Regions from separate parts of the Paenibacillus vulneris genome, predicted to be linked through region 1. Evidence: riboswitches for the same ligand, from Rfam matches in the RefSeq annotation. Region 1 holds a riboswitch; each other region holds the start of a gene.

Region 1 (5,300 bases):
ATCACCGAAGTGATCTATAATAGAGCTTGTCTTAAGCTCAAAATTCAATGCTAGCGAGAATTTTCATTCTCTGTTCAAACATTCACTCGTTGTTCAGTTTTCAAAGGACAATGTCTCGACAAAACTTCATTACTTTTGTAATTTTCATCTTGTCATTTCGTGTCGCTTTGTTTAGCAGCGACTTTCTTAATATATCACATTCACCCATCTTAATGCAAGCTTTTTTTGAAATTTATTTTTCTTATTAAGCTTGATTTGTTTCGGATGTGTTTGCCGTTTTTAGCGGCGAGAGTTAATGTATCATAGGCTTATATATAAAGTCAAGCGTTATTTTGAAAAAATATTCAGCGAATCATCTTCCAAGGCAGATGCTTTCTTTTCGATAGCTTACAGAAAAAAAGAAGCACGCCTGTCTAAACCAGACGTACTCCCTTCAGGTTTCGAATACGAGCTCAAGCTATTCGATCATTCCTTCGACCGGGCTGCTTGCAGAGGCATATCTCTTTTTAGGAATGCGCCCCGCCATAAATCCTTTACGTCCCGCAATGACAGCCAGCTTGAATGCTTCCGCCATGAGAACCGGATCCTGAGCGCCGGCGACGGCCGTGTTCAGAAGTACGCCATCGGCACCCAGCTCCATTGCCAATGTAGCATCTGCCGGACCGCCTATACCCGCGTCAACGATTACAGGAACTTTCGCTTCTTCGATAATAAAGCGAAGCTGATTCGGATTGGCAATGCCCTGTCCCGAACCGATAGGAGAAGCTCCAGGCATAACTGCGGCGGCTCCCGCTTCCTGCAGCTTGCGCGCCAGAATCGGATCGTCCGAGGTATACGGCAGCACGATGAAGCCAAGGTCCACCAGTATTTTTGTAGCTTCTAACGTTCCGATAGGGTCCGGCAGCAGAGTCTTCGGATCACCGATGACTTCCACCTTAATCATGTCGCACAGGCCCGATGCCTTGGCCAGCTTTGCAATACGAACGGCTTCTTCTACAGTATAAGCGCCCGCCGTGTTAGGGAGAAGCGTAAACTTTTTCAAATCCAGCGTCTCCAGGAAATTAGGAGCTTCCGGGTTATCGATAGGCAGACGGCGAATAGCGAAGGTAAGAACATCCGCTTCGGAAGCCTGAACGGCTTGGTTTTGAATATCCAGCGAAGTGAATTTGCCTGTCCCTAGCAGCAATCTGGATTTGAATTCATAGGGGCCGATTTTTAACACGTCATTCATTTGTACAAACCTCCATTAATATGAATGTGCAAGCAAGTATAACGGGCAAATCAATCCTTAACCCCCGCCTACAAAGTGAACAATTTCAAGAGAGTCGCCTTCCTTGAGAGCTGTATTGGCATACTCGCTGCGCTCGATAATGTCCCGATTCAGCTCGATGACCAGTATTTTTTGCTCAAGTTTGAAAACAGTAAGCAGCTCGGCAACATTCGTTACCTGATCTACTTCTCTCGCTTCCCCGTTAATGATCAGTCTCACACCATCACACCACGCTTTCCAGGTAAAATTGACAACAAAAAAAGCCAACCGCGCACAAGAGGTTGACTTGGTGTAAATATGCCGAAAACAGCATCTTACGTTCGTCCACTTCCCTACGCTGGTATCATCCAGAAGCATGCCGCACAAGACATGCCATAATCAGGTTCCAAGGGTCAAGAAAAAGCTTTCTTATCTCAGCCTCGCGATAAAAGGCTCCCCTAGTGGTTATTCAATTGAGTATAAGTATAGCAGAAACTGCTGTTTTTGTCGCTTGGTTTCCTTATTTCGTTGTGTACCGTAATTCCAGCTGGGATACTTCTTCGTCCAATGTATAGATAATTTCCTTGGCCAGCGATTTCTTCACCAGCTTGTTCAGGATAAGCGGAAGCTCGAACCGAATGTCGGACAGCTTCTCACACTGCTGAAGCTCGGCTAGGCTCCAGGCTTCTTCACGGCCGGACAATAGGGAGAGCAAGAGGCCGCAGCATCTCTCCATCTTGGACATGACGGAAAATTCGCAAGCAAGAAGCACTAGCTGGACGCGCTGCTTGAGCGTTTCATTGCTTAGCGTGAGCTCCTCATACAACTTGTATACTCCGGGATTAATCGTTTTTACCTGACGCCAGACGGTAATTTCGGGATGGCTTCCCGCTTCGATGATAACAATCCTCGCCCAATGATGGAGCGCTTCGAGAATGTTATTGTACGCATCCAGCAGATGGTCCTCCAAAATATATTCTTTACTCTCCATATATTTGCGCAAAAATCTGGAGAATTCTATTAACAGCTTGTGCTCTCTCATTTCCGACGGAAATTCCAGCATCCGATGCCGCAAACCTTCTAAATACGTATTCCGATCCAGAAGAATCTCTCCCTTTAAGATCCAGTAAATGAGGTTGCGGTGCTCTCCGTGCAGCATAAGCTGATGAATTGCAGACGGAGTAAACCAGCTTTCTTGTATACGGCAGTCGTCTTTTATATAATGATACTGTTGATCAGTTTGCAGGCCCTCTTTTACAATGACTAGCAACAGGAGATCGAATCCGTCCGTGATTGCAGAAAACATTGACGGATTATCGACCGCCAATATACTCATGACTGCATCATCTTCCCGGAGCCTGGCAATCCTTTGTTTCTTTAGGGCGTTCATCGCCGCAGCCTCCTACATAACATTCCATGATACTTCTTATTTCTACATTAGTAGGCGGTTTCCTGCATCATTTCAGTGACAAATTTCACATTTTATCTAAAGAAAGAAGTGACACCCGTGATATTAAAATCCAGTAAAGTTAATGAATTCCGGTTATGGGGACTGCTGCTGACCATGGGAGGCATGCTGCTGATGATCGTGGGGTTAGCAGGCATTGTTTTTAACTGGGGCGTAGCAGGCAAGATTATCGCCGGTATATGTATGGTCATCGGAGCTATCTCTATGCTGGCCAGCATGGGAGTGTATTTCTGGGCCGGTATGATGTCTACCAGCACCACCGTTGTCGAATGCCCCGAATGCGGCAAGGCTACCAAAATTCTCGGTAAAACGGACCGCTGCATGTTCTGCAAAACGATCCTTTCTCTGGATCCCCAGCACGACCCGAATGCCAAAGCCAATCTTTAACGGCCGAAACAAAGAAAACTGGCTCCCTTCCTTACCTGCATGAGGTGAGAAAGGAAGCCAGTTTTTTTGTCCGGTTATGGCTTTTTGTTAAGCTCTGTCTTTATAAGCTCCCATATAGCCGGGTTCTCGTAGCCTCTGCGCCATGTGGCCACTCCGGCAAGCTGGTATTTATTAACGATATCCATCCGCGCTTTCATGGATACCTCATCCTCCAGCCATATACGGTTCAGCTTGTCGCCTTCCTTGTACTCGACATAGTTTTGACCGACCTCCGGCAGGAACACAGGCGTCAGATTTTTCTCTTTGATCGTTCTTTGCGGATTATCCATATAGACCGATCTCGAACTTACCTTCTTCTTGCCGTCAACGACCTCCTCCGTCCAGATCCGGGTATAGAAAGGAACGCCCAGCACTAGCTTCGAGGCCGGAATCTGGTCCTCCTTCATCAGCTTCACGACGTTCTTCTCCACCCAAGGAAGCGAGGAGACAGAGCCTGCGGTAGGGCTGCTGGCCCAGTATTCGTCATAGGCCATGATCATCATATAGTCCAAAGAATCTATAAGAGCTTTCCGGTCATAAAAGGCCGACCACATCTCGCTTGAAGACTTCGGCGTAACATCCATCGATACGACAAGCCCCTGTTCATGCATTAACGGCACCATTTCGCGGACGAATTGGACCAGGTTTTCTTTATCCTTAGTATTTACATTTTCAAAATCGATATTAATGCCCTGTAAGGAATATAATTGCGCAAAGCTTAGAAGCTGCTTGATCATCTTCATTCTTTTATCGTAGGTCGACAATGCTTCTGTCGTGCGTTTCGGATCAAATCCATTGCTGAACAGCGCCCAAATATGATAGTTTTGGCTGTGCGCCCACTTGACATAGGCCGGATCAACAATGTTCTTCAAGTTGCCCTGACCGTCATCGATATGAAACCAGGTAGGGCTAACCACATTCAAGCCAGGCATAGGCGGAAATTTGGACGTATCCGGGCTTTTTGGTGTCGTTACCTGCTCCCAGGTCATATTGATCTTCCCGCCCTCCAACTTCGGCGCTACAAAGCTTGGAGGCTGCTCCTGCTTGGGGACCTTTTCCACATGATCGGACAACAAGTGGTCTTTTTTGACGTAGCCCATATACCCGTTCTTCAGCTGCACATGGTACCATTCTTCCTCCTCGCCCCAGATCATAACGTCCTCTCCCTGCTTTAAATCAGCAAGAATCGGAGATTTAATGGACTTCTCCTTGCGCATCGGAATCGTTTTGTCCGGCTTGTTCGGATACGATACCGTCTTGCCCCAGTTGAGTTCGTCCCCTTCCTTCACAAGGATCACAGCACCGGTGTCCTGGGACTCCCGCAATTCTATCCCGTAAAGCTGCTTCAAAGGCTCCATAGGCAGATACAGGGCTCCGTTTACTTTTTCCAGAGGAAACTTCAGGTTGAAGGGCTTCTCGTTAATCGTTCCGGTCAGCTGGCTTGTCCTCAAGCGAACCACCTTGTCCTGCGTCGTGATAATGGTCGAATCACTCGATTCCTCGTACAGCATCATCGGATCTATTAATTCCTTGGCTAAGGCAAAGGGCAGCTTCAAGCTCTCTTCCTTCCCCGAGGCCGGCTCATCATATAAAACGCCTTTATAGAAGATCGGCTTCGCGATTCCCTCGAAGGAGGGATCCTCATGCCGGCTGGTCGGAACATATTTGTCCCAGTACACTACGGCCGCGGCTCCGAGTAATACGGGGAACAATAGGGTCCATATGCGCCATTTTTTCGACCTTTTTCTCGTCGTTCTATGATTCATCATCAAATCCGGTTCCATTGCTTCACTCCCATGGCGACTCTAGTCATCGCTCAAATCTAGTACTAGTTTAACAAAAAAGACGCACTGAAAGCCACTTGATTGCCAAGCAGGCTTTAAGCACGTCCATTATACCTTATATTAGTAGAATGTTCCAATTTACGACAGTTGCCGGGCTCCGGCACAATCCGAGCAGATCCCATAAACTTCGACACGGTGGCTTTTCACCAAAAACCCTGTCTCTATCCCGGCCGTTTTCTCCAAATCATCCAGCGGCTTGTAGGAAAAGTCGACGAGCTTGCCGCATTCCTCACAGAGCGCATGGTAATGATCCGACATATCCGCATCAAACCGGCTTGAATGATCGCCGTAGGTCATCTCACGAACCAGTCCG
Region 2 (5,300 bases), on a different contig from region 1:
GACATAATGCATTTTAATACGAATTATTTGTACCAATTTATGAAGATGCATTTGGGTATTACCCCCATGCAGTATATTTACAAACGAAGACTCGATAAGGCCAAGGATTTATTGATCAACACCGACGATTCGCTGGCGAATATTGCTGCTGTAACCGGCTTCAGTGATGTGTACCACTTCTCCAAATCCTTCAAGAAGCATACGGGAATCTCTCCCAGAGCCTACCGTAATGGAGCCGGCAGAAGATAAAAGCGAATATAAAGAAAGCCGGGTCATTCTGCCCGGCTCAACTCAGGACGGCCACATTTCCTTACGGTAAGCCATATCCCAGAATAAATATTCAAATCGTGTAGTCGTCGCAAAGATCTCCTCCAGCCGATTCAGCTCTCTCTGAGGCTTGCCTTCAGCCAGCTGGTCGAGCAGGTCGATACACCACATAGCCAGAGTGCCGAATTCCTCCGAGCTGTACATTCGAATCCATTCTCCATACCATTCGTGTTCGGTGGAACCTGGGATTCGGGCAAGCTCCTTGCCGATCTCCCAGTAGCTCCACATACAAGGCAGGAGAGCGGAGACCAGCTCTGCCAAGGATCCGTTCTGAGCGGCATGCAGCATATAGTGAGTATAAGCCAGTGTGATAGGTGACGGCTGCGCTTGCTCCAGTTCCTCCTCGGAAATTCCGAATTTGGCGGCATAAGCCCGGTGCAGCGCCATCTCCTCATTCATGGTAGAATGCAATAGTGCGGCGAACGTGCCCATCGTCGTCAAATCCGTCGCTTTTACAGCACCTAGCGCAAACAGCTTCGCATAATCGATCAAATAAATGTAATCCTGAATCATATAAAACCGGAATTTTTCCAGCTCCAGCGTTCCCTTGCCCATCTTTTGAACAAACGGGTGGTCATGATTGCTGCGCCAGACCGGCTGCAGTTTTTCTAACAAATACTCGGAAAACTTCATCTCTATTCCTCCTCCAACGGGTTCCAGCGTCACTTTATTTCGCCGTGTGTCCCCATTCGTATATGAACTTCAGCATAACCTTCGTAAATTGAACCAGCTGCTCTATAGATACTTGTTCATTGACCGCATGAGCGTTTTTTAAATCTCCCGGGCCATAAATTGCGGCCGGAATCCCTGCATCCCCAAACCATCCCCCATCCGTTACCGAAGGAGAGACATCCACCACAGCCGACTGGCCTAATATGGTTTCATGGGCTGAACCAAGCAGCTGGACTGCAGGATGATTCGGATCCACTTCCAAAGAAGGGAAGATTTCTCCCCGATCCTCTATCATGGAAGAGCCTCCCCATTCGTATTGCGGCGGATTCTCCCTAAGCCACGGATCCGCTTGCGCTACCCGGTTCAGATGCTCTTCAATGTCCCGGCATACACTCTCATAGGTTTCATTCGGATAAAAATGAACGGTGATCCACAGTCTGCACTCGTCGGCAATAAACGCCGCATGCCTGCCCCCTTCGATAACGGCCGGATTGATCGTATTAGTCCCTGGTGCAAACCCCGGATAGCTCTTCATAACCGCCCAATGTCTCTCCAGCTCCTGAAGCCCTTGCAAGAGCTTCATCATCTTCTCGATTGCGCTGGCCCCTAGGATTCCGCCTCCGGCATGAATCATATTTTTCCGGGTCGCATCATGAAACGTCTTCTTGCTTTTCACGGTGATCCAACCAGTAATAACTCCGCCTTGCCCTTGAATATGAAGATCGCTCGTATCGACAACGACTGCAAAATCGGCTTGATATCCGCGCTTGCAGCATTGGAGGGTACCTGCTTCTCCGACTTCTTCACCTATTACCGATTGGAACATCAAGTCTCCGGGCAGTTTAATGCCCGCTTCGTCCAGCAGCTGGATGGCAAAGAGCGCCCCCGCCAGCCCGCCTTTCATGTCCGAGGCCCCACGGCCAATGAGGACGCCGTCCTTGACAATCGGCTCGAACGGAGAGGTATCCCATGGCTCGTCCGCACTTACTTCTGCCACATCCACGTGGCCGTTAAGGATCAAGCTCTTGAATTGATCGGAGGCTTGTCCTAGTTTGATACCGACGACGTTCGGGTCTCCCGGATACACTTCCCATTGATCAACCGTAAACCCGTGAAGCTCCAGGAATTGTGTGATAAACTGCTGGGCTTCCTCTGTATTTCTGGCCGGAGGCGCCGGGGTCTTATATCGTATCAGCTGTGAGGCTAGCTGAACCAGCTCTTCCTGCCTCTGATCGACCTGCCTGATTAAAGCTTCCAATACCTGACTCAATCCTTCTCCTCCTGTTCATACGGATACCCGCAATATTCCATCGTTCAGCAGAATACGATTGCAGCAAAAAAACCACTTTGCAGGACAAAGTGGTTTACGCGCGCAGCACAGCACTACCGTGGCGTCCACTTCCCTTCGCTAGCATTACCTAGATCAGGTATAAGGGTTAAGGCTCCCGCCTTTCTCAGCTGCATCAGCACCCCTAGTGAAATTCTTATTCGTTTTCTTATTCATAGTATCATAGACTGGATAAGGTTCTCAATTCTTCGAGACGTTCAGGAATGCCAAAAGCAGTCCTCCGGTTTTTTATCCGGCAAAAATTGCTTAAATATCGTTGTCCTAAGCTGATGAGTGTCCGATCGCTCCAAATATTGGATGCGGCAGCACAGCTTGGGCTGAATCCATTGGGTTTGCTTGTCATACTCCAGATAGAGGTCCTTGGACAGCTCCATAAAACGCTCTTTATCTTCATAAGTAAGTCCGAATTCCACCACTCCGACAGGCTTGTTCTTAACGGTACGGAACTGCAGCCCGATCACCAGCGCGAAGGGCTTCGTCCGGAAACCAAGGATAACAGCGTCAATGGTTTTAAAATGCTTGATTTTAACCCAATCCCGGCTCAACGTGCCCGGCTTATAGATAGAATCCGTTCGTTTGGCCACGATGCCTTCCATGTCCCGTTCCCGAGTCAGCTCGAACAAAGCCTTCCCTCTCTCCTTTACATACAGGGTCGGCATAATGACGGAGTTAGGAACGAGGAGCTCATGCAGTCGTGCCTTTCGTTCCATTAGCGGCTCATTGCTATGCTCGCGCTCCGTGAACAGCAAGTCAAAAGCTACAAAAGTTACCGGATGTGTCGCAACCGCTTGCGCTATCCTCATGGAGCTGCTGAGTCGTCCACGGTAGCTGAAATCGTCAAACACGGGTCTCCCGTCTCGCATAACGATCCCTTCACAATCCAAAATCGCAGTATGAGCCTGAATAGCCGATACAGCCTGTTCGAGCTCGGGAAACTTCTTCGTCACCTTATTCCCATGACGTGTGTAAGCCTCAATCCGGCTTCCTTGCTTATGGATCACAATACGCCAGCCGTCCCATTTGGGCTCAAATAAGTATTGAGGATCGTCAAACGGCTCATGTTGAATACTGACGTTCATTGGCTGAAACGGTGTAAAAACCTGCAACAGGGATCACCTCATATCCTCATTTTTACCAAAAAGGGACGGATTGTAACCTGTTAACTACCGTTATGTCTGTCTTTTAGGAATTCGGATTTGGCAGGACCGACTATTTCTGATTGCTGAATTCATTTTCCTCCTGTCAATCGGGGCTTTTCCGCACAAGATATATTTGCGCCGCTGCCCCAGCTCCTTAGGAAGTAATAAAAAAAACCGCCTTATAGGGTCAACAGCCCTAATATGCGGTTTAGAACCAAATCATAGAGGAAGCATATTGCATTCATGGATTATGGCAACCCAGTATTACCATTAATGCCACAACTGTTTATGGAGGAAAGTCTGATAACCCCTCCTCCAATTTACCATTTTTGTCCATGTGTGTCGAGAGCGCGTGCTCGCGGTTTTATTTGCTGCCTAACGAGTTCAGGTCGATAAAGGGAGTCGCTCCTCCGGTCACACTCGGAAGACGGCCATCCCATTTCTCCAGTGCTTTCTCCTGCACTTCAATCTGCTTAAGCTGAACCAAATCCGGCGTGATCTCCTGCTTCTTCAGCTTCAACGATTCCGCCTCGGCTTGGGCCTGCGTAATTTTCTGCTTGGCTTCAATCTCAATACGCTTCAAATCGTTCTCCGCTTTCAATGCTTGCTGCTGCGCCACCTGCTTGGCTTCGATCGACTGGTTGAAGGCATCCGAGAATTTAAAGTTCACGATGTTAATATCGTTCACGATCAGATCATATTTGGCCAGCCGTTTCGTCAAATGATCGCTGATTTCTCCCGCAACGACATCCCGCTTGGCAATCAAATCCTCCGCAGGATATTTGGCCGTTACCTCCTTGACGATCTCTTGGATTGCCGGCGAGATAATAACCGAGTCAAAATTGCCTCCAATATTGTTCATCAAATTAAAGGCAGCCTCTTTGTTGACAGAGTAGTTAACGGCAACATGCGTAGAAACCGGCTGAAGGTCCTTGGACGAAGCGGACGTATCCGTCTCTGCCTTGGTAACCTGGGTGTTGACCTGAATAACGCTCTGAACGAAAGGAAGCTTCAAGTGTATTCCAGGGCCAAGTATCTCATCATTTAACTTGCCGAACGTTTTGTACAGTCCCACATGCCCGTATTGTACGGATGCAAAGCTGTTCAATCCGATGATGACGATCAGCAGCGCTATAAAAACGGACGTCACGACGAAGCCAACGTTAGGCCTCTTGGGAATTTTGGTCACTTCTGCATTCATACCATCAACCTCCAGTGGTGAGTATGTCGTACAGTTCATTACGTACTTTCCCAGATTATGTTTCATAATCTGGGATTAAGAACAGAATATCCTTTTATTCCCCGGAGAGGAGCTCCCACTGCTGGTACAGAAGCTCCCTCTCTGCTTCCAGAATCATTTTCTCGCTATGCATAGCGAATAGCTTGCCGGAATCCGTTTCAAGCAGCATCGCCTCATCCAACAACGTAATCTTTCGCTCCAGCGATTCAATGTCGGTTTCCAGCTTAGCATGCTTTTTATCCCTTTCCTGCAGCTCCCTGGAACTATGTGTCCGCTCTTTGGATTCCCGAGCCTTCTTTGAATCATTCTCTTTTACCATCGGTTCGCTATGGGAAGGCCTCAGAGACTGGCTCAACTCCTCGCGTTTTGCCCTTGCATCATCATATCGGCCGACAAATTTCGTCAGTCTCCCATGCTCAAGCCAATAAGTAACATCGAACAGTTTATTCAAAAAGTACCTGTCATGCGAAACGCAAAGGACGGTGCCTGTAAATCTCTGTAAGGTGTCTTCGAGCGCCTCGCGGGAATCAATGTCCAAATGGTTCGTAGGCTCGTCGAGCAGCAGTACATTCAC
Region 3 (5,300 bases), on a different contig from region 1:
CTTCTGCAAATAATGCGACGGCGTCGTGTCCGCTTCGAGCCTTCCCCGCTCCACGACCCAGACCCGGGTTGCGAACCACCGGACGATCTCCAGATCATGCGTGACCATAATAATGGTTGTTCCCTGGCGTCTCCAGGCCTCAAGCTTCTCCAGAATCGCGAAGGTGTTCGCCGCATCCTGTCCGAACGTAGGCTCATCCAGCAAAATAACCCGCTGTGCCTGATACATTGCCGTTGCCACGCTGAGACGGCGTTTTTGTCCGAGCGATAATTGATAAGGGTGCTGGTTCTGCTGGGCCTCCAGACCGAACTCGGCCAGAAGCTCCAGCGCAAGCCTTTCGGCATCCAGCCTCCGCCCGAGGCGGAACCCGAACGCCGCCTCGTCCAGCACGGAATGGGTTACAAATTGCATTTCCGGATTTTGAAAGACGTAAGCTGCGGTATCCGCCACATCCTTGAAGCCTTTAACGCCGCGTCCAGCCAGCTCGTAAGCGCCCGAGGTCTTAATGAGCTGCATCAGGGCTTGAAGCAGCGTGCTCTTGCCCGCTCCGTTCTCGCCCACTACAGCAATCCATTCGCCGGAGCTTGCCGCCGCTTTCTCAACACGCAGCTTCGCTTCCCTGCCGCGGTAGGCGCTAAAATCGCTCAGCTTAAGCAATCCCGATGCCGGCACAGGATTCTCCTCTGCAGCATTCCGCAGCGACCTGTAAGCCGGTCCGGAGACGTAATCATCCCATACCTCCGGGTACCAGATACCGTACTCCTTAAGCTTTTCTTTATGCTGCCCGAATACGTCGGCAGGCGGGCCGTCCGCCAAGATATCCCCTTGCGGGGAGAACAGCACGACCCGGTCGACAAATCCGATGATTTCATCGATTTTATGCTCTACGATAACGACCGTTTTGTCCCTTCCTATGGCCTTGATGGTATCCCACACCTGCCGCGTGCCCTCCGGGTCCAGCAGCGCCGTCGGTTCGTCGAAGAACAGAACCTCCGGCTCCAGGGCCAGCACGGAGGCTATCGCCAGACGCTGCTTCATCCCCTGGGACATCGCTTGAATGGGCATGTGAAGCTCGGGAAGCTCAAGTCCTACCTGACGCAGCCCGTCGCTGATTCTGCCGCTCATCTCCTCCCGCGGAACCCCCAGATTCTCCAGTACGAACGCCATTTCTTCATCTACGTACGGCATGCAGAATTGGGTATCCGGGTCTTGAAATACATAGCCCCATGAGGCAGGAATGGCAATCTCGTCGAATTTGACAGGGACCTCGATCACATTGGGAACGAGCCCGGTCAATACTTGAAGCAGCGTAGATTTGCCGCATCCGCTCGGTCCGAGGAGCAGCACCTTCTGCCCTGTCTGAACCGAGAACGAAATATCGTTGAACAGAAGCGTCGGACTACCGGCGAATTTGAGACGTAGTCCATGTACAGATGCACATTCCTGCTGCATCATCCTTTACGCTCCAAGGCCTGGTAATCTGCGCTGCTCGCCGGACGGACAAGCTGTGTCACCCCGGTAACCTCCAGAGCTTTCACCAGCCAGTACGCGCACATCCCCGTGAAGAAGATCGAGCCGACGATGCGGAAAGCAAAATACAGCGTCAAATTCCAGGTTTGCAGATCGATCAAATAGCCTTTAAACGCGTCGAAAACAAGCGAAGCGACAGCCGAACCGATCCCTGCCAGGGAAACCGTCGTTATCGAGAAGCTGCGGTACCGGAATAAGGCGAATACCAGCTCAGCCAGCAAACCTTGAGCAATCCCGTAGGTCAAGGATTCAATCCCGTATTGCGATCCCGTAAGAAGCTCCCCGGAAGCCGCGGCCACCTCCGCCAGCAGCGCTACACCCGGTTTGCGGATAATCAGTGCCGCTACCGTAGCCGCCATAAACCATACCCCGTAGACAAGCTGATCCAGCTGCAAGCCCGCCAGCTTTACGACGTTGGACACATCTCCCCATAACCGATAAATGATGCCGAACACAACTGCGATGACGATGGTGACCAGGATGTCGGTTAGCTTTAACCCTTTGGACATTTCCATCCACTCCTTTTTCTAAATATGATGATGCTCGGGGCCTCAGCCCAGACCTTGTTCTGACAGGACAACGCGAAAAGGCCACCTCCATCAACAACATGGAAGTGGCCTGCATGTACGTAGATAACACGCTTCTAACGTTCTCCACTTCCCTACGCTGGTACAATCCAGATCAGGTTCAGAGGGTCTAGGATCTATCGATCCAGTCTCAGCCTTTCGGCTCCCCTAGTGACAAATATCATATTAGCACGATTGGGATAAAAGTCAACGGCTAAATGTGCATTATCCGGTTCGCAGAAATAGACGGCTCTCCTCACTTGCCGATACCGGAGCCGGTTGGGCACCGAAACATCGCCGTTTTGCGTATGGGCAGATGTCCCTTTCCTTCCTGTAGGGCCATGCTTTTTTTCTTGCGTTGGACCCTGTTCTGTGTCAAGATATTCGGTAGACCCACACTATGAAGAAATAGGTGAATGAACAGTTATGATGAAACCTTTTTTCCGCTTGCTGACGGAGCTATCCTCCCGCAAGTCGATCTCCCGGTTAACCGGATCCTTTGCGAAATCCCGAGCAAGTCGCGGATTGATCCCGCGCTTTGCCAAAATATACGGCATTCCGGTTCAAGACGCCGAGAAGCATCTGTCGGAGTATGCTTCTCTGAATGATTTTTTTACGAGACGTTTGAAATCCGGGCTGCGTCCGGTCGATACTGCCGAGCATACCCTCGTCAGTCCGGTTGATGCAGCGATTACCGGCATGGGACCGATAGAAGAAGGTTTGATCGTTAACGTCAAGGGACAAGATTATACCGTTGAGGAGCTGCTTAACTTTTCGCCCCGTACGGTGAATTATAAGAACGGATTTTATTTCGTGCTATATTTGAGCCCGACCGATTATCACCGGATTCATACCCCGATTGACGGAAACATTATCGAGAAAGAGCACGTCCCGGGCAAAGTATATCCGGTGAACGAGTTCGGTTTGCGCCAAATGCGCAGAGTATTGAGCCGTAACGAAAGATTGATCACCTATATGCAGCATGAGGGCGGCGAAGTGGCCGTAGTAAAGGTCGGAGCGATGAACGTGAGCAGCATCCAGTACGTGAAGCCGCTGCCCAACACCTTGCAGCGCGGGGATGAGCTCGCTTACTTCGAGTTCGGCTCCACCGTCGTGCTGCTGATGGAGAGCGATACGTTCTTAAGCCGCAGCGACCTGCATGTCGGAAGCAAAGTCAAAATGGGAGAAGCGTTAGGAACCATTCAGCCATCCTGACATCATCGTACTAGCAGAGGAGAAAGCCATTATGCAAGCAGCATCATCCGGAACGGAAGCCGCCGGCGCAAGACTGCAATCGGCCCCGCAGCACAGTCTCAAGCCGACTGTCATGCGAATTTTACTAGCCATAAGCATCGTTCATTTGTTCAATGATTCCATCCAGTCGATTATTCCGGCCATCCTGCCGATTCTTAAGGATTCGATGCATCTAAGCTATATGCAAGCGGGGATTATCGTCTTTTCGCTTAACATGACCTCTTCGCTTATGCAGCCGGCCATCGGCTTATATTCTGACCGCAAGCCCTCCCCCTACATGCTCCCGCTCGGAATGGGATTGACATGCCTAGGGGTGCTGGGCCTTGCCTTTTCACCCAATTACGGCATGATTCTCGTATCCGTCATCTTCGTCGGGTTGGGCTCCGCCATCTTTCACCCGGAAGGCTCTCGCGTCGCACACATGGCCGCAGGCTCCCGGCGCGGGCTGGCACAGTCCATCTTCCAGGTAGGCGGCAACGCCGGACAATCCCTGGCCTCCATCATGACGGCGCTCATCTTTGCTCCTCTTGGACAGCGAGGGGCCATTTGGTTCGTTCTTGTGGCCGGACTGGCCATAGCCGTTCAAATGTATATTGCGCGGTGGTACAGCGGTTATATGGCGGCAAACCCGAGACCGGTCAAAAAATCCGCCGCACATGCCAACCGACCGGCCCGCAAGAAGCAGATCACCTTTGCGTTTACGATGCTGATTTTTCTTGTGTTCGCCAGATCCTGGTACCATTCCGGGGTATCGACCTACTACCCGTTTTATTTGATGGAGAAATTCAACCTGTCTCTGGAGCATGCGCAAATCTACATCTTCCTGTTTGCGGCTGCCGGTGCCGTCGGCACCTTCCTCGGAGGGCCGCTTGCGGACCGTTTCGGACGGCGGAATATGATTTTCTTCTCCATGCTCGGCTCCGCGCCTCTAGCGCTGGTGCTGCCGTATGCTAATGCATTTTGGGCCTACGTTATTTTGTTGATCAATGGACTTATTATTTTATCCAGCTTTTCAGTGACCGTAGTGTATGCTCAAGAGCTTGTTCCAGGTAAAATCGGAACGGTCTCCGGACTGATCACCGGCATGGCCTTCGGACTCGGAGCATTGGGAGCGGTAGCCTTGGGCGGCCTGATTGACAAGTTTCATCTGGAGGCAGTTATGCAGATGGTCAGCTTCCTGCCGCTGCTCGGACTGTTGACCTTCTTTCTTCCCTCGGACAAGAAGCTGAAGGAATGGGATCAGCAGGCACCCGCTTAAAAGCAGCAGAAACCATATGGCGCCTGGGCATCGAAGCTTAAAAAATCCTCCTCTCCGCAAGTACGGAAAGGAGGATTTCTTTGTTGACACGGCTTTAACGGATAAAATTCGGAGCTAGCTCCCCGTAAACTAACCGAATCAGCTTCATAGCAAAGGCCATCGCTTGATGGGGATAAGTTAACTTCAATCTATGAACTCAGCCTCTTCCCGTAACAACTCTCCAGGCAAACTTCGGCAGCAGAAGCTGCCTTCGCCATCTTAACGAGGGCTTGGACAGCAGCCGGTGCAGCCATTCCAGATGGAGGTTCTGCCATAGGACCGGCGCCCTCTTGACAGTTCCGGCAATAATATCGAGGCTTCCGCCGACTCCGAAGGCTACTTTGGCGTGAAGACTTGTTTTGTACCTCGTAATCCACTTCTCCGAATACGGCGCCCCCATAGCAACGATCAGAAAGTCGGGCTTGGCGGCTTGAATGGTGCGAACGATTGCTTCCTCCTGCTCCTTGCCAAAGAAGCCGTGATGCCTCCCCGCAATGCGAACCCCGGGATAGCGTGCCGCAATGTTGTCCGCCGCTTGGCGGCTCGTCTCTTCATCTGCCCCCAGCAAAAAGAATGAATAGCCTCTTTCATTGCCCATCTCGAGCAAGCCGATCAAAAGATCGTACCCCGTCACCCTTTCCTTGAGCGGGGTT

The links. Region 1 has a riboswitch for thiamine pyrophosphate ahead of thiS (sulfur carrier protein ThiS). Riboswitches for the same ligand answer to the same signal wherever they lie in the genome.
Region 2: another riboswitch for thiamine pyrophosphate. It lies ahead of ABEA66_RS13765 (acetylornithine deacetylase); the one in region 1 lies ahead of thiS (sulfur carrier protein ThiS).
Region 3: another riboswitch for thiamine pyrophosphate. It lies ahead of ABEA66_RS18690 (ECF transporter S component); the one in region 1 lies ahead of thiS (sulfur carrier protein ThiS).

Annotation. Positions count from the first base shown of each region.
Region 1 is NZ_BAABJG010000007.1:23,067-28,366, reverse strand. Features, by position in the region: gene ABEA66_RS09680 (thiazole synthase) at 458-1,231, opposite strand; gene thiS (sulfur carrier protein ThiS) at 1,289-1,489, opposite strand; TPP riboswitch at 1,583-1,719, opposite strand; gene ABEA66_RS09670 (nucleotidyltransferase-like protein) at 1,770-2,639, opposite strand; gene ABEA66_RS09665 (DUF2614 family zinc ribbon-containing protein) at 2,757-3,104, shown strand; gene ABEA66_RS09660 (glycosyl hydrolase family 18 protein) at 3,179-4,927, opposite strand; gene perR (peroxide-responsive transcriptional repressor PerR) at 5,066-5,300, opposite strand, start outside.
Region 2 is NZ_BAABJG010000015.1:21,399-26,698, reverse strand. Features, by position in the region: gene ABEA66_RS13775 (AraC family transcriptional regulator) at 1-249, shown strand, start outside; gene tenA (thiaminase II) at 292-960, opposite strand; gene ABEA66_RS13765 (acetylornithine deacetylase) at 995-2,269, opposite strand; TPP riboswitch at 2,383-2,483, opposite strand; gene ABEA66_RS13760 (ATP-dependent DNA ligase) at 2,545-3,453, opposite strand; gene ABEA66_RS13755 (prohibitin family protein) at 3,851-4,687, opposite strand; gene abc-f (ribosomal protection-like ABC-F family protein) at 4,782-5,300, opposite strand, start outside.
Region 3 is NZ_BAABJG010000021.1:62,504-67,803, forward strand. Features, by position in the region: gene ABEA66_RS18685 (ABC transporter ATP-binding protein) at 1-1,455, opposite strand, end outside; gene ABEA66_RS18690 (ECF transporter S component) at 1,452-2,039, opposite strand; TPP riboswitch at 2,172-2,276, opposite strand; gene asd (archaetidylserine decarboxylase) at 2,523-3,311, shown strand; gene ABEA66_RS18700 (MFS transporter) at 3,343-4,608, shown strand; gene ABEA66_RS18705 (WecB/TagA/CpsF family glycosyltransferase) at 4,805-5,300, opposite strand, start outside.